Regions from separate parts of the Streptomyces ziwulingensis genome, predicted to be linked through region 4. Evidence: riboswitches for the same ligand, from Rfam matches in the RefSeq annotation. Region 4 holds a riboswitch; each other region holds the start of a gene.
What was found. A riboswitch is a leader RNA that binds a small molecule or an ion and turns the genes downstream of it on or off. The one in region 4 is predicted to bind cobalamin.
Positions count from the first base shown of each region.

Region 1: linked by a shared signal. The riboswitch ahead of ABEB00_RS27930 (energy-coupling factor ABC transporter permease) and the one ahead of ABEB00_RS29150 (ribonucleoside-diphosphate reductase subunit alpha) in region 4 are both predicted to bind cobalamin.
Region 2: linked by a shared signal. The riboswitch ahead of ABEB00_RS14930 (ABC transporter substrate-binding protein) and the one ahead of ABEB00_RS29150 (ribonucleoside-diphosphate reductase subunit alpha) in region 4 are both predicted to bind cobalamin.
Region 3: linked by a shared signal. The riboswitch ahead of ABEB00_RS13490 (cobalamin biosynthesis protein) and the one ahead of ABEB00_RS29150 (ribonucleoside-diphosphate reductase subunit alpha) in region 4 are both predicted to bind cobalamin.

Region 1 is NZ_BAABIG010000062.1:30,868-35,990, forward strand. It holds gene ABEB00_RS27915 (energy-coupling factor ABC transporter ATP-binding protein) at 1-451, opposite strand, end outside; gene cbiQ (cobalt ECF transporter T component CbiQ) at 448-1,245, opposite strand; gene ABEB00_RS27925 (energy-coupling factor ABC transporter substrate-binding protein) at 1,246-1,650, opposite strand; gene ABEB00_RS27930 (energy-coupling factor ABC transporter permease) at 1,647-2,384, opposite strand; cobalamin riboswitch at 2,415-2,611, opposite strand; gene ABEB00_RS27935 (potassium channel family protein) at 2,687-3,175, opposite strand; gene ABEB00_RS27940 (voltage-gated chloride channel family protein) at 3,280-4,611, opposite strand; gene ABEB00_RS27945 (DUF7144 family membrane protein) at 4,796-5,123, shown strand, end outside.
Region 2 is NZ_BAABIG010000025.1:27,462-32,584, reverse strand. It holds gene ABEB00_RS14940 (ABC transporter ATP-binding protein) at 1-151, opposite strand, end outside; gene ABEB00_RS14935 (FecCD family ABC transporter permease) at 208-1,224, opposite strand; gene ABEB00_RS14930 (ABC transporter substrate-binding protein) at 1,221-2,273, opposite strand; cobalamin riboswitch at 2,332-2,541, opposite strand; gene ABEB00_RS14925 (ACP S-malonyltransferase) at 2,573-3,583, opposite strand; gene ABEB00_RS14920 (beta-ketoacyl-[acyl-carrier-protein] synthase family protein) at 3,617-4,903, opposite strand; gene ABEB00_RS14915 (acyl carrier protein) at 4,900-5,123, opposite strand, start outside.
Region 3 is NZ_BAABIG010000023.1:50,525-55,647, reverse strand. It holds gene ABEB00_RS13500 (inorganic phosphate transporter) at 1-797, shown strand, start outside; gene ABEB00_RS13495 (hypothetical protein) at 834-1,055, shown strand; cobalamin riboswitch at 1,167-1,308, shown strand; gene ABEB00_RS13490 (cobalamin biosynthesis protein) at 1,410-2,384, shown strand; gene ABEB00_RS13485 (cobyric acid synthase) at 2,381-3,889, shown strand; gene cobN (cobaltochelatase subunit CobN) at 3,886-5,123, shown strand, end outside.
Region 4 is NZ_BAABIG010000071.1:61,283-66,405, forward strand. It holds gene ABEB00_RS29135 (GntR family transcriptional regulator) at 22-786, shown strand; gene ABEB00_RS29140 (DUF3311 domain-containing protein) at 915-1,208, shown strand; gene mctP (monocarboxylate uptake permease MctP) at 1,205-2,815, shown strand; cobalamin riboswitch at 2,994-3,118, shown strand; gene ABEB00_RS29150 (ribonucleoside-diphosphate reductase subunit alpha) at 3,241-5,123, shown strand, end outside.

The DNA.
Region 1 (5,123 bases), on a different contig from region 4:
GCTTGCGCTGCCCGTACGACAGCAGATGCGTGGGCCGGTCCGCCAGCGCGGCGATGTCCAGCGCGTCGAGCGCCCGCGCCACCCGGGCCCGTACCTCCGGGTCCGGCAGCCCGAGGTTGAGCGGCCCGAAGGACACGTCCTGCGCGACGGAGGCGGCGAAGAGCTGGTCGTCGGGGTCCTGCACCACCAACTGGACCGCGGTCCGCAGCCGGGTCAGCCCCTCGCGGTCGTACCTCACCCGCCGGCCGTCGACCGACAACCACCCCGTACGCGGGCGCAGTCCGCCGCTGAGCAGCCGCATCAGCGTCGTCTTGCCGCTGCCGTTGCGGCCCAGCAGGGCGAGCGCGCGGCCCTCGCGGACGTCGAAGTCCAGGCCGTCGAGCACGACCGGGCCCTCCTCGTAGGCGAAGGACGCGCCCCGCAGGGCGACCAGGGCGCCGGACTCGCTCACGGCAGGGACCTCTCCGGTACGGGTGCCAGTACGGATGTCAGTACGGATGTCAGCGCGGGTTTCAGGAGGAGGGTGAGGGTGGTCAGGGCGGCGAGCAGCGCCAGGCTCGCGGCCGTGAAGCGGACCGAGACGCGGGACTCGGGCACCAGGACGCGCAGGGTGCCGTCGTAGCCGCGCCCGGCCAGCCCCGCCTGGAGCCGCGCCGCCCGGTCGAAGGCCCGCACGAACGCGGTCGCGGCCAGCCCGCCGAGCGAACGCCAGGCCGCCGCCCGCGTGGTGTGCCCGAGCCGCGCCGCCTGCGACCGGCGGACGCGCCGCACCGAGTCCAGGAGCAGGAAGCTCATCCGGTACGTCACCAGCGCGACGTCCACGACCGGTGCCGGCACCCCGGCCCGCACCAGCCGGGGCAGCAGGTCGGACATCGGGGTGGTGAAGGCGAACAGGAGCACCCCGAGGGACGCCGCCGAGGTGCGCAGCAGCAGCTCGGCGGCGCGGACCGGCCCGTCCGGGGCGGCGCCCACGAAACCGTCCGGGCCGCCGACCCGTACCAGCAGCGGCAGCGCGCCCGTCAGGCAGAAGCCCAGCGGCACCCGGTAGGCCCGCCAGAGCGCGCGCGGGGGGACACCCGCCGGGCCGAGCAGCACGGCCACCGCCGTCACCAGCACCAGCGCCGCCCCCGGCCAGGCCGGCAGGGAGATCGCGAGCACCGTGAGGCCCAGCCCGAGCACGGCCTTGTCCACGGGGTGGCGGCGGCGCCAGCGGCTGCTGTGCGCCGCCGCGTCGATCGGCAGCACTCAGGCGTCCTCGTGGACGTCGTGGGCGCCATGAACCTCGACCCCGTGAATCTCGGCCCCGCCGGCCCCGGGAGCCGCGTGGGTGTCCTGCCGGGCCGCCAGGGCCCGTTCCTCGCCCTGGCGGCGGCCCCGGCGCACCCCGAAGTAGTACGCCAGCACACCGGCGCCGAGCGCGGCCTGGAGGGCGAACAGCGCCGACTCGACCTCCCCGGAGGGTGGTTCGTACAGCGGCGAGAACCACGGCTCGTAGTCCGGGCTGATCTCGGTGATCGCCGTCTCCGCCTCGGCGTCCGCACCCGCGAACGGCTCCTCCTTGTGGTCGCCGAGGCCGAACACCAGCGGGAACACGGCGAGCGCGGCCACCGCGAGCAGCAGCAGTGCGTTGATCTTCGTGTGGCGCTTCACGGGGCCACCACCTCCTGCTTCTCGCCCTTCTCGCCCGTCTCGTCCTTCTCGCCGGTCTCGCTTTTCGCCGGTCGCGTCAGCAGCACGCCGAGGCGGGTCAGTTCGCCCTTGCTGGACTGCACCAGCAGCCGCATCACCAGCACGGTGAGCAGCCCCTCGCTGACCGCGAGCGGGATCTGCGTGACGGCGAAGATGGAGCCGAACTTGCCGAGCGCGCCCCAGAACCCGCTGCCCGGGTCGGGGAAGGCCAGCGCCAACTGCACGCTGGTCACGCAGTACGTGGACAGGTCGGCGACGAACGCGCCGAAGAACACCGCCGCCATCAGCGGCGCGTCGTAGCGGCGCAGCAGCCGGTAGACGGCGTATCCGGCCCAGGGGCCGACGATCGCCATGGAGAAGACGTTGGCGCCGAGCGTGGTCAGGCCGCCGTGCGCCAGCAGCAGCGCCTGGAACAGCAGGGTGATGGTGCCGAGCACCGCCATGATCGGCGGCCGGAACAGGACGGCGCCCAGCCCGGTGCCGGTGGGGTGGGAGCAACTCCCGGTCACCGACGGGATCTTCAGCGCGGACAGGACGAAGGTGAAGGCACCGGAGGCGCCGAGGAGCAGAGTGCTCTCCGGGTGCTCTCGGACCTCACGCGTGAGGGAGCGGACTCCGTGGACGACGAACGGCGCGGACGCGACACTCCAGGCGATCGCGTGCGCCGGAGGCAGAAAGCCCTCGGCTATGTGCATGGCTCAGCAGACCCTCTCCAGCACCTCGTGGATGGACGACGCGCCTTGGCCGGTCTCCTGGCTGACGGGTACCACCGCCCGTGCTCCGCCTTCCCGGACCAGGGGGACATCCCCTGGGACCCAGTGGCTGCCCCCGAGGGGGCCGGAGCCGGACTTCCCGATCACAGTGGCGAGGGCCGCACCGGTATCGCACCGATTTCCCGTTCACCAAGGCGTGGTGACAGTAGTGCGCCGACGGGGACGCTGACAAGCAGGTCCGCCTCGCGGGGCAGGCGGACGGGCCCGACGGGCCGGGTGCCAGATCAGCCGCGTCCGTCCCGTTCCAGCCGCCGGACCACCAGGTTGCGCACCCGCTGGGTCAGGGCCGTGGCGGAGGCCGTCAGGAAGACGAACGTGTACACGATCTGCACGACCGTGACCACGCGGGCCGACTGTCCCCGGGGGGTGATGTCCCCGTACCCGACGGTGGCGAGCGTGACGACGGTGAAGTACAGGCCGTCCAGGCGGGTGCGGAGCCCCGAGAACTGGCCCGGCTCCTTGGCGAGGGCGTAGTAGGCGGCCGCGAAGACGTGCAGGGAGAGCACCATCAGCAGGGCGATGGCGAGGCCGGGCCGGGTCTCGGGGCGGTCGGTGAGGACGTGCCGGACCTGGCGCAGCAGCAGCGCCGCCACCAGGGCGAGGACCAGCGTGAACACCACCCAGCTCACGACGGGCCGCTCGGGGCCCAGCCGGTCCAGGGGGAGCAGGAAGTACGCGGCGACCACGACCACCGCGACGGCCCCCCGCAGCAGCCACGGCCGTACCCACCGCCACGCGCCCCGGACCCGCCCCGGCGGGCCGGCGTCCCCGGTGGACCGCCCCCGCCCCCGCCCCGGCCCCGGTCCCGGCCCCCGGGTCACCGTGCCCCTCCCGCCTGCTCCGGCGGCCGGCCGCGCCGCATCAGCCGGGCGACGAGGAAGGCGACGACCGACGCGGTGACGATCAGCGGCGTCTGGTCGTGGGCGTCACCGCCCAGCAGCAGTACCGCCAGTACCGCGCCGGCCAGCGGCAGCCCGGTCACCGCCGACGCGGCGGCGGAGATGCCCAGGGCGAGGGCCGGTGTCGTACCGAGCCCCGGCAGGCCCGAGCAGGCCATGGCCGTCGCCGTGCCCAGCAGGACGGCCGGGAAGATCGGGCCGCCGCGCAGGCTGCCCAGCGCGATGCCCCAGGCCAGCCCCTTGCAGGCGACGAGCGCGAGCAGCGCGCCCACCGACCAGGCGTGCGGAGCCGCGGCGAGCTGGGCGAGCGCCGCCTGCCCGGAGAGCGCCGCCTCGGCCGGGGAACGTCCGGTGACCAGGGCGTAGACGGCGAGACAGCCCCCGACCGCCGTGGCGCACAGCACGGTCCGTGAGGCGGTGTTCCGGCGCGTCCAGGTCACCGTGGAGCGTCCCAGTTCCCGGCCCAGCGCGATCAGTACCGCGATCAGGGCCGCCACCGGCACGCCCCACAGGAAGTCGCCCGCGTCCGGGCCGGCCCGCGGCGGCAGGTCCTGGAGGGAGAGCGCGCCGATCTTCAGCCCGGTCCAGTCGCCGAAGCCGGTGAAGACCAGCGCTCCGGCCGCGCTGGCCAGCAGACAGGGCAGCAGCAGGGCGGCCAGCTTCGCGCCGGCCAGCCCGGCACCCTCGATGAGCAGGACCGCCGCGACCAGCGGGCCGCCGAGGATGGTGGAGATGGCGGCGGTCGAACCGGCCGTCGCGAGGACCGCGCGCACCTCCGGGTCGGGCGGGGCGGACCGGCGTACCGCGAGCAGCGCCAGCCCGCTGCCGACGGCCATCAGCGGCGCCTCCGGCCCGAGCACCACGCCCAGCGGCAGGCCGGCCAGCGCGGCCAGCACCGCTCCGGGCAGCGCCTTCGGGCCCACCGGCGCGCCGCCCAGCCCGTCCACCGGCAGATGGCCGCCGCCGCCCGGCATCCGGGTCACGACCGGCGCCAGCAGCAGGCCCGCCAGGGCCAGCGCGGGCAGCGGCCACCACCAGGGCGGACGGGCGTAGCCGGCCGCCTCGGGCAGCGAGGTCCACACCCAGTGCTGGAGCAGGTGCTGGAGCCCGACGAAGAAGAAGCAGGCGAGGGCCACCGGCACCCCCAGCAGGACGCACAGCAGCAGCAGCCGCAGGTAGCGGGGGTCGAGCACGGTCTCCCGCGGCGACCGCCCGGCCGGTGGCGCGGCCGCGTCCGACGGCGTGGTCATGGGCTCCTCCGCGTTCCCTCCGGGTCCGGTCAGTCAACGGGAGGCGGGCACCGGACGCATGTTCTGCGACCCAAACCGGGTTCACCCGTTCGGCGTACTCCGCATGGCCGGGCGCCCGCACCGGGGCCACGCTCGGAACACCGCCGAGAACCGGTGCAGAAGTCTGTGCGAGAGGACGACGCCCATGAGCCAGCACGCCGCACGTTCCCCCGGCGCCACGGTCCCCGCCTCCTCCGGCCGGTCCGCTGGCTGGGTGACGGGAGGAGTCGTCTTCGCGGGCGTCATGCTGCTGTGCAACGGCGCGCTCGCCGTGCTCCAGGGCATCGCGGCGATCGCCCGGGACGACGTGTACGCCCGGATCGGCAGCTACGTCTACGAGATGAACCTCACCGGCTGGGGCATCCTGCACGTGGTCCTCGGCGCACTGGTCCTGGTGACGGGTTACGGCCTGCTCAAGGACATGGCCTGGGCCCGTTTCGCGGGTATCCTGCTGGCCTCGCTGAGCCTTGTCG
Region 2 (5,123 bases), on a different contig from region 4:
GCCGCAGCAGCGTGGACTTGCCCGAGCCGTTGGGGCCGAGCAGCCCGACGGTCTCGCCCGGTCGGGGGGCGAGGGTGACGCCGTCGACGACGATCCGGCCGCCGGCACGGCGGACGACCCGGTCGGCGCGCAGCCCGGCCGTCCCCGCCACCGCTTCCCCGGCGCCCGGGAGGTCGCCCGCCGGCTTCCTCGCGGCCGCTGCCCGGTTCACGTCCGCCGCCTTCCCCGGTAGAGCACGGCCACGAAGGCGGGCACGCCGATCAGGGACGTCACCACTCCCACCGGGATCTCCTGCGGGTCGAGGACGGTACGGGCGAGGGTGTCCACCCAGACGAGGAAGACGGCGCCGGTGAGGACGGTGACGGGCAGCAGCCGGGCGTGGGCGGCCCCGGTGAGCGCGCGGGTGGCGTGCGGCAGGACCAGTCCGACGAAGCCGATCGCCCCGGCGCAGCTCACCAGCGCCGCGGTGAGCAGGGCGGTGACGCACAGGAGGATCAGGCGGGTGCGGGCCACCCGGACGCCGAGGCCGGCCGCGGCCTCCTCGCCGAAGGTGAACGCGTCCAGGGTGGAGGAGTTCAGGAGGCAGACGACGAGTACGCCGGCCAGTACCGCGGCGCAGAGCAGCACCTGCGTCCAGTCGGCGCCGGTGAGCGAGCCGAGCAGCCAGAACAGCACGCCCCGGGTGGTCTCGGCGTCCGCCGAGGTGAGCACCGTGAACGAGGTGAGCGCCGAGAAGAGCTGCATGACGGCCACCCCGGACAGCACGACGCGGTCGACGCTCCCGCCGAGCGTGTGGCTGAGCAGCAGCACCAGCCCGAAGGAGAGCAGGGCGCCGAAGAAGGCCCCGGCGGAGAGCGACACCGCTCCCCCGCCCACCCCGAGCACGATCACGGCGACCGCCCCGGTCGAGGCGCCGGAGGAGACGCCGAGCACGAACGGGTCGGCCAGCGGGTTGCGCAGCAGGGACTGCATGACCGCCCCGCACAGGGCGAGGCCCGCCCCGCAGACCGCGGCCAGCAGGGTGCGCGGCATGCGCAGGTCCCACACGATGCCGTCCCGCAGCGGCGGCAGCGTGGACTCGCCCAGCCCTAGGTGGGCGGCGACGGAGGCCCACACGTCGGCCGGGGAGATGTCGGCCGGTCCGATGGTCACCGCGACGGCCACCGAGGCGACCAGTGCGAGGAGTCCGCCGACGGTGAGCAGGGGCGTCCGGGCGCTTGTCACTTGACCAGCCCGAGGTCCCGCAGACCGGTGGCCACCTGCTCGATCCCCTCGACCGTCCGCAGGGAGGGGTTCATCGCCTGCCCGCTGAGCAGAACGTACCGCTTCTTCCTCACCGCCTCCAGGTTGCGCGTGGCGGGGTTGGTCTCCAGGAAGCGGATCTTCGCCTTCGCGGTCTCCGCGGTCTGGGACTTGCGGGTCAGGTCGCCGAGGACGATGACGTCGGGGTCACGGTCGGCGACGGTCTCCCAGTTGATCTGGGGCCACTCGTCGTGGGTGTCGGAGAAGACGTTCTCGGCGCCCACGGCGCGGGTGATGGCACCGGGGGCGCCGCAGCAGCCGGCGAGGTAGGGCGACTGGGAGTTGGCGAACCAGTACATGAGGGAGACACCGGAGGCGTCCAGGCCGTCCGTGGCCTCGCGCACCCGTTCCTTCAGGCCGGCCACGAGCTTGTCGCCGCGCTCCTCGACGCCGAAGGCGCGCGCCAGGTCATGTATCTCGCCGTAGACGGTGTCGAGGGTGAGCGGCGTGGAGCGGGAACCGTCGCCGGCGCTGTCGTTGTCCTTGCCCGCGGCGCAGTCGGACGGGGAGACGTACGTGGGCACGCCCAGTTTCTCGAACTGCTCGCGGGTGGCGACACCGCCGGTGCCGAGCGTGGAGACGAAGGAGGCGGTGACGAAGTCCGGTTCGGTGTCCAGGACCTTCTCGAAGGAGGGGGCGTTGTCGGCGAGGCGCGGCACCGAGGCGTTCGCCTTCTCCAGCCCCTTCAGCACCGGGTCGGTCCAGGTGGCGGTGGCGGCGAGGCGGTCCGCCAGGCCCAGGGAGAGCAGGATCTCGGTGGAGCCCTGGTTGAGGGAGACGGCGTGCCGCGGCGCGGAGTTCAGGGTGACCTCGTGGCCGCAGTTGCCGAGGGTGAGCGGGTAGCCGGTGGCGGCGGACCCGGCCGCCTCGCCGGCCGCCGTCCCGTCCGGGTCCTGGGCGGAGCCGCACGCGGTGAGCAGCGCGGCGGAGGTGAGCAGGAGCGCGACGGGGCGCACGGGGGAACGGAACACGGGAATGCCTCAGCTTTCGGGGCTCGGACGCGGAGCCTGGCCTACGGTCGACCTCCGCGCGGACGCGGAGGTGCCAGCAGGTCTTCGGACTCGGGTTCGTCCGGACGAGGCGCCTTCCCGGGAGGTGTGCGCCGGCGCGGTGTCCGGCGTGGTCTGTCCCAGTGGCTTCAGTGCCCCGCCCGTCCCCCTCACCGCTGCGCGTCAGTTCCGGATTCACACCGGATTCCCCGACCACGGATGTGGCACGACTGGCCTGCGCAGCGTACCAACCTCCCGGTCGGTGGCCTCGGGCGGCCCGGTCAGCCCGCGGTGACGGCGGCGAGCCGCGCCCGGACCCGGTCGGTGCCGGCGGCCGTGCGCAGGGGCGCGGCGACGGCACAACCGGGCAGGGTGGCCTTGGCCAGGGCGCCCAGCAGGGCGCGGGGGCCGCCGTCGAGGTAGGTGGTGAACCCGGCCCGGTGCAGGGCGTGCAGGGCCCGCGGGAAGGCGAGGGGTTCGGTGAGGTGGGCGGCCGCCGCGGTGCGCAGTTGGGCCGGGGTGCGGGCGGGGCGGCCGGCGGCGGTGTGCACGGCGAGCGTCGGGGGCCGCAGCGGCTGGCCGCGCAGAAGGGCCCGGAAGGCGCGGTGGACGTCGGTGAGGAGGGGGTGGTGGTAGGCGGTGCGGCTGGTGAGGGGGGTGGCGCGGTGGCCGCTGTCGAGGACCGCCCGCCGGGCCCGGTCCAGCGGGGCGGCGGGCCCGGCGAGGACGACCTGGGCGGGGGCGTTGTGGGCGGCGATCCGTACCTCGGACAGGCCGGAGGCGCGGAGCAGTTCCGCCGCGCGGTCGGCGGTCAGGTCGGTGGCCAGCATTCCGGCGGCGGGCAGCCCTGCGGTACGCAGCAGGCGGTCGCGGACCCGCAGCAGCCGGACTCCCTGGCGCACGGTGAGGACCCCGGCCGCGGTGAGGGCGGCGAGGTCTCCGACGCTGTGGCCGAGCACCGCGTCGACCCGGGTGCCGGTGTGGCGGGCGAGGCCGAGGAGCAGGGTGGCGGCGGCGACCGCGGCGGCGTAGGTGGCCAGGTCGAACCCGAGGGGGTCGGCGCGCAGGAGTTCCTCGGGGCCGGGTGCGCCCTCCTCGGTGAGGAGGGCGCCGACCGGCGCTGCGGCATCGCCCCGGCCCGCCGCGGCGGCGTCCGCGGCGGTGAGGACCTCGGCGACCGCGGGGACCTCGCGCAGGTGACGCAGGGCGCCCGGAAGGTAGGCTCCCTGCCCGGGACACATCAGCACCGTGCGCGGCCGGCCGTCCCCGGCGGCCGGTTCACCGGGGGACATCGACGATTTCCGACGGGGCGCCGCAGGGGTGGGTCATGAGGCGTTGGCGAAGGCCAGTGCGACGTTGTGGCCGCCGAAGCCGATGCTCGTGCTGACCGCCGCGAGCGGGCCGGACGGCAGCGACTCGGGGTGCCGGCCGACGACGTTCAGTTCGATGGCGGGGTCGACGCGTTCGAGGCTGCGGGTGGGCGGTGCGGTTCTCTCGCGCAGGGCGAGGACGGTGGTGACCGCCTCGATCGCCCCGGCGGCGCCCAGAGTGTGTCCGAGGGCCGCCTTGGGCGCGCTGACCGCCACGTCGTGCAGCGCCTTGCCGAAAGCCGTGTGCAGCGCCTGGGCCTCGCAGAGGTCGCCCACGGGTGTCGAGGTGGCGTGCGCGTTGACGTGCCGTACGTCCGCGGGCTCCAGTCCGGCGTCGTGCAGCGCGGCGCTCACCGCGGCGGCGCAGCCGGTGCCGCCGGGGGCGGGCTGCGCGACGTGGTGACTGTCGTTGGTGATGCCCGCGCCGGTCAGCCGGCAGTGCACGCGGGCGCCGCGGGCCGCGGCGTGCTCGGCGCTCTCCACCACGAGTATCCCGGCCCCCTCCCCCATCACGAAGCCGTCGCGGTCCGCGTCGAAGGGGCGCGAGGCCCGGTCGGGGTCCTCACTGAGCCGGGAGAGTGCCCGCAGGCGGGCGAACCCGGCGAAGACCAGCGGATGCAGTCCGGCCTCGGCGCCGCCCGCGACCACCACGTCGGCGCGGCCGTCCCGGATCAGTTCGAGGGCCTGGGCGACGGCCTCGGCGCCGGAGGCACAGGCGCTGACCGGGGTGTGCACCCCGGCCCTCGCGCCGACCAGCAGGCCGACCTCGGCGGCCGGGTGGTTGGGCAGCATGACCGGGATGGCCCGGGGGCTGACCCGGGCCGGACCGCCCGCCTCCAGCCGGCGGTTCTGCTCCAGGATGCTGAGGAGCCCGCCCAGCCCCACGCCGACGGCCACCACGACCCGGGAGCCGCGCTCGACGAGCGAGGGCCCGTCCGGCAGGCCCGCGTCCCGCAGCGCCTCGCGGGCCGCGACCAGCGCGAACTGTGCGGAGCGGTCACAGTGCGACACCTTCACCGGTGACAGCACCGAGGCGGGGTCGACGGCGGCCGGTGCCGCCGGATAGATCTGCGCGGGGCCGCCCGGCACCCCGTAGTCGACGCGTTCGACGCCGCACGCCCCCTCCAGGAGCGCCGTCCAGGTGGAGGGGACGTCACCGCCCAGCGCCGTGGTCATGCCCAGCCCCGTGACGACGGCCTCCGTCCGGTGGCGGTCCGGTGCCGCCGCCCGCCATGGGCTCACGCGGCGCCGCCGGCCGGGGCGGCGACCACGGAGGAGAGGTGGTCGACGATCTCGCGGACCGTGGCGAGCCCCGCCGCCTCCGCCACGGGCACCTGGACGTGCCACCGGTCCTCGATCGCCGCGACCAGCTCCAGCAGGGCCAGCGAGTCGACGCCCAGGTCGTCCTTGAGGTGGCAGTCGAGACCGACCTCGTCGGCGGAGACGTCCTCCACGGTGGCGG
Region 3 (5,123 bases), on a different contig from region 4:
TGCTCGGCGCCCGGCTGACCTACCGGCTCGGCCGCGGGGCCGACGGGAAGGCCGCCACCAAGGGCTACCGCGCCGGGCAGATCGCCTCCGCCGGCCTGGTCTCGCTGGCGCACGGCACCAACGACGCGCAGAAGACGATGGGCATCATCACCCTCGCCCTGGTGGCCGGCGGCGCCCTCGCCCCCGACTCCGACCCGCCGGTCTGGGTCATCCTCTCCGCGGGCCTGGCCATCGCGCTCGGCACCTACCTCGGCGGCTGGCGGATCATCCGCACCATGGGCAAGGGCCTGACCGACCTCCAGCCGCAGCAGGGCTTCGCCGCCCAGACCAGCGCGGCCACGGTCATCCTGGCCTCCTCCCACATCGGCTTCTCCCTCTCCACCACCCACTCGGTCTCGGGCGCGGTGATGGGCGCGGGTCTCGGCCGCAAGGGCGGCGTGGTGCGCTGGTCCACGGCGACCCGGATGTTCGTCGCCTGGGGTCTGACCCTGCCGGCCGCGGCCCTGGTCGCCGCGCTCGCCGAGTGGGTCTGCGGACTGGGCGGCTGGGGCACGGCGCTGGTCGCGGTCCTCCTCGTCGCCGCCAGCTTCGCGATCTGGCGGATCTCCCGGCGCGAGGTCGTCGACCACACCCACGTCACCGCCGCCGAGGAGCCCGGTGTCGTCACCGACGCCATCGCCGCGGTGTCCCCGCCGCCCCCGGCGGGCGTGAGCGAGGGCCTGACGGCGACCGTCCCGGCCCCCGCCGCCGTCCCCGCCGCCGGGTCCAAGGCCGCGTCGGCCGCCACCCCCGTCTGATCCCGCCCGGGCACGAAGGAAGAGAAGAGAACCACCATGCAGATCGACTGGGCAGCCCTCGGCTCCGTCTTCGGGGTCAGTCTCGTGATCACCGTGGCGCTGGTGTCCCTGTTCACCCTGGGCATCGCCGGCCTCTCCCGCCAGGAGCGGGCCACCGCCCGGGGCGGTTCCGCGGGCCTCGCGGTCACCGGCGCGTACGCCTGCTTCACGGCCTGCGCGGCGGCCGTCGCGTACGGGATCTACCTGATCGTCGCCTGACCGGCGCCATCCGCGACGAGGCGGGGTGCGAGCGGGCCCGGCCCGCTCGCACCCCGCCTCGCTGTGGGCCTTCGCACACTCCCCCCTCGCAGGTCAACGGCAAGTTGACGGGTGTTCGCGGGGCGTGGTGGACTGCCGAGGCCATGTACGGCGGCAGGAGAGGAAGCCCGGTGCGAATCCGGCGCGGTCCCGCCACTGTGACCCGGGGAGGAATCCCCGGGGAGTCAGGAACTCTCACCGCCGGTCTCTTCGAACCAGGGCGTGGACACCCTGAGTGAGGACACGACGCGATGCCCGGCTGCCCCGCGAGGTTCCGTTCCAGGTCTCTTCCCGACCGTGTGACCGGCTGAGCCCGTGCGTGCCGAACGCGTCTTCGCGTACGGCGCCGCCGCCGGCCTCCTCGGTGACCTGCTCCTCGGCGATCCCCGCCGCGGGCATCCGGTCGCCGCGTTCGGCCGCGCCGCCGGTGCCGTGGAGAACATCCTGTGGAGCGACCGCCGGGGGCGGGGCGCGCTGCACACCGCCGTGTGCGTCGGCGCGGCCGCGGCCCTCGGCGCCGGGTCCGCCCGCGCCGTGCGCTCCTCCCCCGCCGCCCGCGTCGCCCTGACCGCGGCCGCCACCTGGGCCGTCGTCGGCGGTACGTCACTCGTCCGCGAGGCCGGCGCCGTCGGGCGCGCGCTGGAGGCCGGCGACGTGGAGGCCGCCCGGGAGCGGCTGCCGCACCTGTGCGGACGCGACCCGCAGTCCCTGGACGCGGACGGGATCGCGCGGGCCGTGGTGGAGTCCGTCGCCGAGAACACCTCGGACGCGGTGGTCGGCGCGCTGGTGTGGGGCGCGGTGGCCGGGGTGCCCGGCCTGCTCGCCTTCCGGGCCGTGAACACCCTCGACGCCATGGTCGGTCACAAGTCGCCCCGGTACCGCCGGTTCGGCTGGGCCTCGGCCCGCCTGGACGACGTGGCGGGCTGGCCGGGGGCCCGGCTGACCGCCCTGCTCGCCGTCGCCGCCGGGGGCGACCCGAGGGGCGCGGTACGGGCCTGGCGCGCCGACGCGAGCGCCCATCCGAGCCCCAACGCCGGTCCCGTCGAGGCGTCCTTCGCGGGCGCCCTCGGGGTGCGGCTCGGCGGCACCCTGTCGTACGGCGGCCGGGTCGAGCACCGGCCGGTGCTGGGCGGCGGCACCGGGCGGGCCGTCCGGGTGAGCGACATCGACCGGGCCGTACGCCTCTCCCGCCGCGTGAGCTGGCTCGCGCTCGGCGTGTGCGCGGGCGCCCGCCTGCTCGGCCGCCGGACGCCCGTCCGCCGGCCGCCCGCGAAAGGACGGACGTCATGAACGGTGGCCTGCTCGTGGCCGGCACCACCTCCGACGCCGGCAAGAGCGTCGTCACCGCCGGGATCTGCCGCTGGCTGGTGCGGCAGGGCGTGAAGGTGGCGCCCTTCAAGGCGCAGAACATGTCCCTCAACTCGTTCGTGACCCGCGAGGGCGCCGAGATCGGGCGGGCGCAGGCCATGCAGGCGCAGGCGTGCCGCGTGGAGCCGACCGCGCTGATGAACCCGGTGCTGCTCAAGCCGGGTGGCGAGCGCAGCAGCCAGGTCGTGCTGCTGGGCCGGGCGGTCGGGGAGATGAGCGCCCGCGGCTACCACGGCGGGCGGCAGCGCGAGCTGCTCGGCACCGTGCTGGAGTGCCTGGCCGAGCTGCGGGGCACGTATGACGCGGTGATCTGCGAGGGGGCGGGCAGTCCGGCGGAGATCAACCTGCGCCGGACCGACATCGTGAACATGGGGATCGCCCGGGGCGCCGGGCTCCCCGTCCTCGTCGTCGGCGACATCGACCGCGGTGGCGTCTTCGCCTCCTTCTTCGGCACGGTGGCGCTGCTCTCACCCGAGGACCAGGCGCTGGTCGCCGGATTCCTGGTGAACAAGTTCCGGGGCGACGTCTCGCTGCTTGAGCCCGGCCTCGACATGCTGCGCGGCCTCACCGGCCGCCGCGCCTACGGTGTACTGCCGTTCCGGCACGGGCTCGGCATCGACGAGGAGGACGGGCTGCGGGTGTCGCTGCGCGGCACCGTCCGGGAGTCGGACACCGCCCCGCCGGCCGGCGAGGACGTGCTGCGGATCGCGGTCTGCGCGGTGCCGCTGATGTCCAACTTCACCGACGTGGACGCGCTGGCCGCCGAGCCCGGCGTGATCGTGCGGTTCGTGGACCGGCCGGCCGAACTGGCCGACGCCGACCTGGTGATCGTGCCGGGGACCCGCGGGACGGTCCGGGCGCTGGAGTGGCTGCGGGAGCGGGGCCTCGCCGACGCGCTCCGCGCCAGGGCCGCCGAACAGCGGCCGGTACTCGGCATCTGCGGCGGCTTCCAGGTGCTCGGCGAGCACATCGAGGACGACGTGGAGAGCCGCCGGGGACAGGTCGCCGGGCTCGGACTGCTGCCCGTGCGGGTGCGGTTCGCGGCCGGGAAGACCCTCGGCCGGCCGGTGGGCGAGGCCCTCGGCGAGCCCGTCGAGGGGTACGAGATCCACCACGGGGTCGCCTCCGTCGAGGGCGGGGAGCCGTTCCTGGACGGCTGCCGGGTCGGCCACACCTGGGGCACCCACTGGCACGGTTCGCTGGAGTCGGACGGCTTCCGGCGGGCGTTCCTGCGCGAGGTGGCCGCCGCCGCGGGCCGCCGCTTCGTCCCCGCCCCCGACACCTCGTTCGGCGCGCTGCGCGAGGAGCAGCTCGACCGGCTCGGCGATCTGATCGAAGAGCACGCGGACACCGACGCGCTGTGGCGGCTCATCGAGTCCGGCGCGCCGCAAGGACTGCCTTTCCTTCCACCTGGAGCGCCCGCATGAGCACTGTGCTGTTGTTGTCGACCGCCGACACGGACCTGTTGGCGGCCCGCGCGTCGGACGCCGCCTACCGGATCGGCAACCCGAACCGGGTCGACGTCCAGGACGAGCTGCCGTCCCTGGTGGCGGGCGCGGACCTCGCCGTCGTCCGGCTGCTCGGCGGCAAGCGGGCCTGGGAGGACGGGCTGGCCGCGCTGAAGGCGTCCGGCATCCCGACCGTGCTGCTCGGCGGCGAGTCGGTGCCGGACGCGGAGCTGATGGCGGAGTCCTCCGTCCCGGCCGGTGTGGTGGCCGAGGCGCTGCGCTACCTCGTGGCGGGCGGCCCCGCCAACCTCACGCAGCTCGCCCGGTTCCTCTCCGACACCGTGCTGCTGACCGGTGAGGGCTTCGACGAGCCGCAGCAGATGCCGGAGTTCGGCGTGCACGGCTCCCGGACCGTCCAGGAGGGCCGTCCGACGGTCGGCGTGCTCTTCTACCGGGCCCACCACCTCAGCGGCAACACCGCGTTCGTGGACACCCTGTGCGACGCGATCGAGGCGCACGGCGCCAACGCGCTGCCCGTGTACTGCGGTTCGCTGCGCGGCGCGGACGCCGGGCTGTACGAGATCCTCGGCCGGGCCGACGCCCTGGTCGCCACGGTCCTCGCGGCGGGCGGCACGCACGCCTCGCAGGCGTCGGCGGGCGGCGACGAGGAGGCCTGGGACATCGGGGCCCTCGCCGACCTGAACGTGCCCGTGCTCCAGGGGCTCTGCCTGACCTCGTCGAAGGCGGCCTGGGAGGCGTCCGACGCCGCCCTCTCCCCCATGGACGCGGCGATGCAGGTCGCCATCCCGGAGTTCGACGGGCGGCTGATCACCGTGCCGTTCTCCTTCAAGGAACAGGGACCGGACGAGGTGCCCGTGTACCGCGCCGACCCCGAGCGGGCCGGGCGGGTCGCCGGGATCGCCGTACGGCACGCGGCGCTCAAGCACAAGGCGAACGCCGACAAGCGGATCGCGCTGGTCTTCACCGCGTACCCGACCAAGCACTCCCGGGTCGGCAACGCGGTCGGCCTTGACACCCCGGTCTCGGCGGTGCGGGTGCTGGACGCGCTGCGGGACGCGGGGTACGGCGTCCACGGCTACCCCGACGACGGTGACGAACTGATCCACCGGCTGATCGAGGCCGGCGGGCACGACGTGGAGTGGCTGACGGAGGACCAGCTCGCCGCCGCGCCCGCGCGGGTGCCGCTGGCCGA
Region 4 (5,123 bases):
CCGGAGCCGGGAAGGCAGAACATGAGCACCGACGTCAGCAGTGCGGAGAACGAGGGTGGGGCGACCGTCCGTACCGCGCGCGTGCCCAAGTACTACCGCCTGAAGAAGCATCTCCTCGACATCACGCGCACCCAGGCGCCGGGCACGCCGGTGCCGCCGGAGCGCACGCTGGCGGCCGAGTTCGACACCTCGCGCACCACCGTGCGCCAGGCGCTGCAGGAACTGGTGGTCGAGGGCCGGCTGGAGCGCATCCAGGGCAAGGGCACCTTCGTCGCCAAGCCCAAGGTCTCGCAGGCGCTGCAACTCACCTCGTACACCGAGGACATGCGGGCGCAGGGCCTGGAGCCCACCTCGCAGCTCCTCGACGTCGGGTACATCACCGCCGACGAGCGGCTGGCCGGGCTGCTGGACATCACCGCCGGCGGCCGGGTGCTGCGCGTCGAGCGGCTGCGCATGGCCAACGGCGAGCCGATGGCCATCGAGACCACGCACCTGAGCGCCAAGCGGTTCCCGGCGCTGCGCCGCTCCCTGGTGAAGTACACCTCCCTCTACACGGCGCTCGCCGAGGTCTACGACGTCCGGCCGGCCGAGGCCGAGGAGACCATCGAGACCTCGCTGGCCACCCCGCGCGAGGCCGGGCTGCTCGGCACCGACGTGGGCCTGCCGATGCTCATGCTCTCCCGGCACTCGCTGGACCGGGACGGGCAGCCGGTGGAGTGGGTGCGCTCGGTGTACCGGGGCGACCGGTACAAGTTCGTGGCCCGGCTGAAGCGGCCGCAGGACTGAAGGGAGCGTCCGCCCGCGAGGTTGCGGTTGCGGACCGATATGCGGACGAGGGCTTCCGCTGTCCTGAAGCCGTCACCTACATTGCCTGCGCATCGCACCGGGTGATCAGTGAGGGACGGAGCCGCCGCATGTCACAAGCCCCACCAACCAGCAGCGGGCCGGTGGTGACGCCGACGCGCGTCGTCATCGGCCTCTGCCTCGTCGCGCCCTTCGTGGCCATGCTGTGGGTCGGTTCGTACGCGAGGACGGACCCCGCGTTCATCGGCATCCCGTTCTTCTACTGGTACCAGATGGCCTGGGTGCTGATCTCCACGGTGCTCACGATGACCGCGTATCAGCTCTGGCGGCGTGACCAGCGCGCCCGGCGCGCCCCGCACCCCCCGCGCGCCCCGCACTCGCCCGAGGGAGGTGCGGGCCGGTGAACGACGGCGTGAACGGCGTGGCGCTCGCCGTCTTCATCCTCTTCTTCGCGCTCGTCACCGCGATGGGCTTCCTGGCCGCGCGCTGGCGCCGGGCCGAGAACGAACAGAGCCTGGACGAATGGGGGCTGGGCGGCCGGTCGTTCGGCACCTGGGTGACCTGGTTCCTGCTCGGCGGCGACCTGTACACGGCGTACACCTTCGTCGCGGTCCCCGCGGTGATCTACGCGGCGGGCGCCTCCGGCTTCTTCGCGGTGCCGTACACGATCCTGGTCTACCCGCTGATCTTCACCTTCCTGCCGCGGCTGTGGTCGGTCTCCCACAAGCACGGCTATGTGACGACCTCGGACTTCGTGCGGGGCCGGTTCGGCTCCAAGGGGCTCTCGCTGGCGGTGGCCGTCACCGGCATCCTGGCGACGATGCCGTACATCGCGCTCCAACTGGTCGGCATCCAGGCGGTCCTCGACGTGATGGGCGTCGGCGGCGGCGAGGACACCAACTGGTTCCTCAAGGACCTGCCGCTGCTGATCGCCTTCGGGGTGCTGGCCGCGTACACCTATTCGTCGGGGCTGCGGGCGCCCGCGCTGATCGCGTTCGTGAAGGACACGCTGATCTACCTGGTGATCGCGGTGGCCATCATCTACATTCCGATCAAGCTGGGCGGGTTCGACGACATCTTCGCCAAGGCGGGCGAGAAGTTCACCTCGTCGGGCAGCGGCGCGCTGGTGCCGCCCGAGGCGGGCCAGTGGACGTACGCCACCCTGGCGCTGGGCTCGGCGCTCGCGCTGTTCATGTACCCGCACTCGATCACCGCGACGCTCTCCTCGCGCAGCCGTGAGGTGATCCGCCGCAACACCACGATCCTGCCGCTGTACTCGCTGATGCTGGGCCTGCTCGCGCTGCTCGGCTTCATGGCCATCGCGGCCGGGATCAAGGTCGACAACGGCCAGCTCGCGATCCCGCAGCTCTTCGAGGACATGTTCCCGGACTGGTTCGCGGGCGTGGCCTTCGCGGCGATCGGCATCGGCGCGCTGGTACCCGCCGCCATCATGTCGATCGCGGCGGCCAACCTCTTCACCCGCAACATCTACAAGGACTTCATCAAGCCCGACGCGACCCCCGCGCAGGAGACCCGCGTCTCCAAGCTGGTGTCGCTGCTGGTGAAGGTGGGCGCCCTGGCCTTCGTCCTCACCATGGACAAGACGGTCGCGATCAACTTCCAGCTCCTCGGCGGCATCTGGATCCTGCAGACCTTCCCCGCGCTGGTCGGCGGCCTGTTCACCCGGTGGTTCCACCGCTGGGCGCTGCTGGCCGGCTGGGCGGTCGGCATGGTGTACGGCACGCTCGCCGCGTACGGGGTGGCCTCGCCGACGCAGGACCACTTCGGCGGCTCCAACAAGGAGATCCCCGGCATCGGCGAGATCGGTTACATCGGCCTCACGGCCATCGTGCTGAACGCCGCGGTCACGGTGGTCCTGACCTTCGTCCTGAGGGCGTTCAAGGCGCCCGACGGCATCGACGAGACCCGCCCCGAGGACTACACGGCGGACGCCGGCGACCCGGGGGTGAAGGTGGAACTGCCGCCGGCGACCTCCGGCTCCGCGCACTGAGGCGGTCCGACCACCGCCCACGACGGGCCGCCGGGAGCCGTCCGGCGGCCCGTCGGCATGCCGCCCCACCGCTTCCCCCTCGTCCTCGTCACTCCGCTTCCCCCACCCCCTCGTCACTCCGCTCCGGAGCCCGCGGACACTACATCTGGGGGTGTCATCAGAACGCGACACAAGATGTATGCTCATGCTCGCTGTCGACCGCAGGGGAATCCGGTGCGAATCCGGAACTGTCCCGCAACGGTGTACACGCGTGTTCGCGCACGCCTGTCCAGTCCGAGTACCTGCCGACGGTGCGCCCGGCCGTCCGGCCCGGGCGCCTGACGTCCGGGCCTCGCGGAATGGGCCGGTGGACGCGACGCCGTGGGCGTTCGTGAGCTGCCCGCTGCCCTCCGCCAGGCCCCGTGCCTAGCGAGGGAGTGCCCCACGTGACCATCGCGCCAGCCGACCCGGCCGCGGCGACCCCGGTGCCCGAGGTGTCCGAGGCGCCCGACGGCCCCGGTGCCGCGCTGCTGCGGACCCTGACCGAACTGACCGCCGATCTCCCCGACGCCGACCCCGGCCGGGTCGCCGCCGCCGCGCTGCGCGGCCGGTCCGCCCGGGGAACCGCCGCCGAGGTGCTCGCGGAACTGTGCGAGCTGGCCACCGAGGCCGCGGCCGGCCTGATCTCCGAGGACCCGGCGTACTCCCGGCTCGCCGCCCGGCTGCTCACCCGCACCCTGCGCGCCGAGGCCGCCTCGCAGGGCGTCACCACCTTCACCGGGTCGGTCGCCGCCGGCCACCGCGAGGGCCTGATCGCCGACCGCACGGCAGCGTTCGTCCGCCTGCACGCGGCGCGCCTGGACGCGCTGGTCGACGGGTCCGCGGACGACCGCTTCGGCTACTTCGGCCTGCGCACCCTGCACAGCCGCTACCTGCTGCGGCACCCGCTCACCCGCAAGGTCGTCGAGACGCCCCAGCACTTCCTGCTGCGCGTGGCCGCAGGGCTGGCCGAGGACGACACCGCCCGCTCGGTGGACGAGGTCGCCGCCCTCTACCGGCTGATGAGCCGCCTGGACTACCTGCCCTCCTCCCCCACCCTGTTCAACTCGGGCACCCGGCACCCCCAGATGTCCTCCTGCTACCTCCTGGACTCCCCCCGGGACGAGCTGGACTCGATCTACGAGCGCTACCTCCAGGTGGCCCGGCTCTCCAAGCACGCCGGCGGCATCGGTATCGCCTACTCCCGCATCCGCTCCCGCGGCGCGCTGATCCGCGGCACCAACGGCCACTCCAACGGCATCGTGCCGTTCCTGAAGACGCTCGACGCCTCCGTCGCCGCCGTCAACCAGGGCGGCCGGCGCAAGGGTGCCGCCGCGGTCTACCTGGAGACCTGGCACGCGGACATCGAGGAGTTCCTGGAGCTGCGGGACAACACCGGCGAGGACGCCCGCCGCACCCACCATCTGAACCTGGCGCACTGGATCCCGGACGAGTTCATGCGCCGCGTCGACGCCGACGGCCCGTGGTCGCTGTTCTCGCCCTCGGACGTGCCGGAGCTGGTCGACCTGTGGGGCGCGGAGTTCGACGCCGCGTACCGGGACGCCGAGCGCAAGGGCCTGGCGCGCAGGACCCTCCCGGCCCGTGAGCTGTACGGCCGCATGATGCGTACCCTCGCGCAGACCGGCAACGGCTGGCTGACCTTCAAGGACACCGCCAACCGCACCGCCAACCAGACCGCCGAGCCCGGCCACGTCGTGCACTCCTCCAACCTCTGCACGGAGATCCTGGAGGTCACCGACGACGGCGAGACGGCGGTCTGCAACCTGGGGTCGGTGAACCTCGCCGCGTTCGTCGACCCGGCCCGCGGCGCTCTCGACTGGGAGCGCCTGGACGCCACCGTCCGCACCGCCGTGACCTTCCTGGACCGGGTCGTCGACATCAACTTCTACCCGACCGAGCAGGCCGGCCGCTCCAACTCCCGCTGGCGGCCGGTCGGCCTCGGCGTGATGGGCCTCCAGGACGTCTTCTTCCGGCTCCGGCTGGACTTCGACTCCCCCGCGGCGAAGGTTCTGTCGACGCGGATCGCCGAGCGGATCATGCTCGCCGCCTACGAGACCTCGGCCGGCCTCGCCGAGCGCCACGGCCCGCTGCCGGCCTGGGAGCTGACCCGTACCGCGCGGGGCGTGCTCCACCCCGACCACTACGGCGTCGAGCGGCACTGGCCGGAGCGCTGGGCCGCGCTGCGCGAGCGCCTCGCCACCACCGGTCTGCGCAACGCCCTGCTCCTCGCGATCGCGCCCACCGCCACCATCGCCTCCCTCGCCGGTGT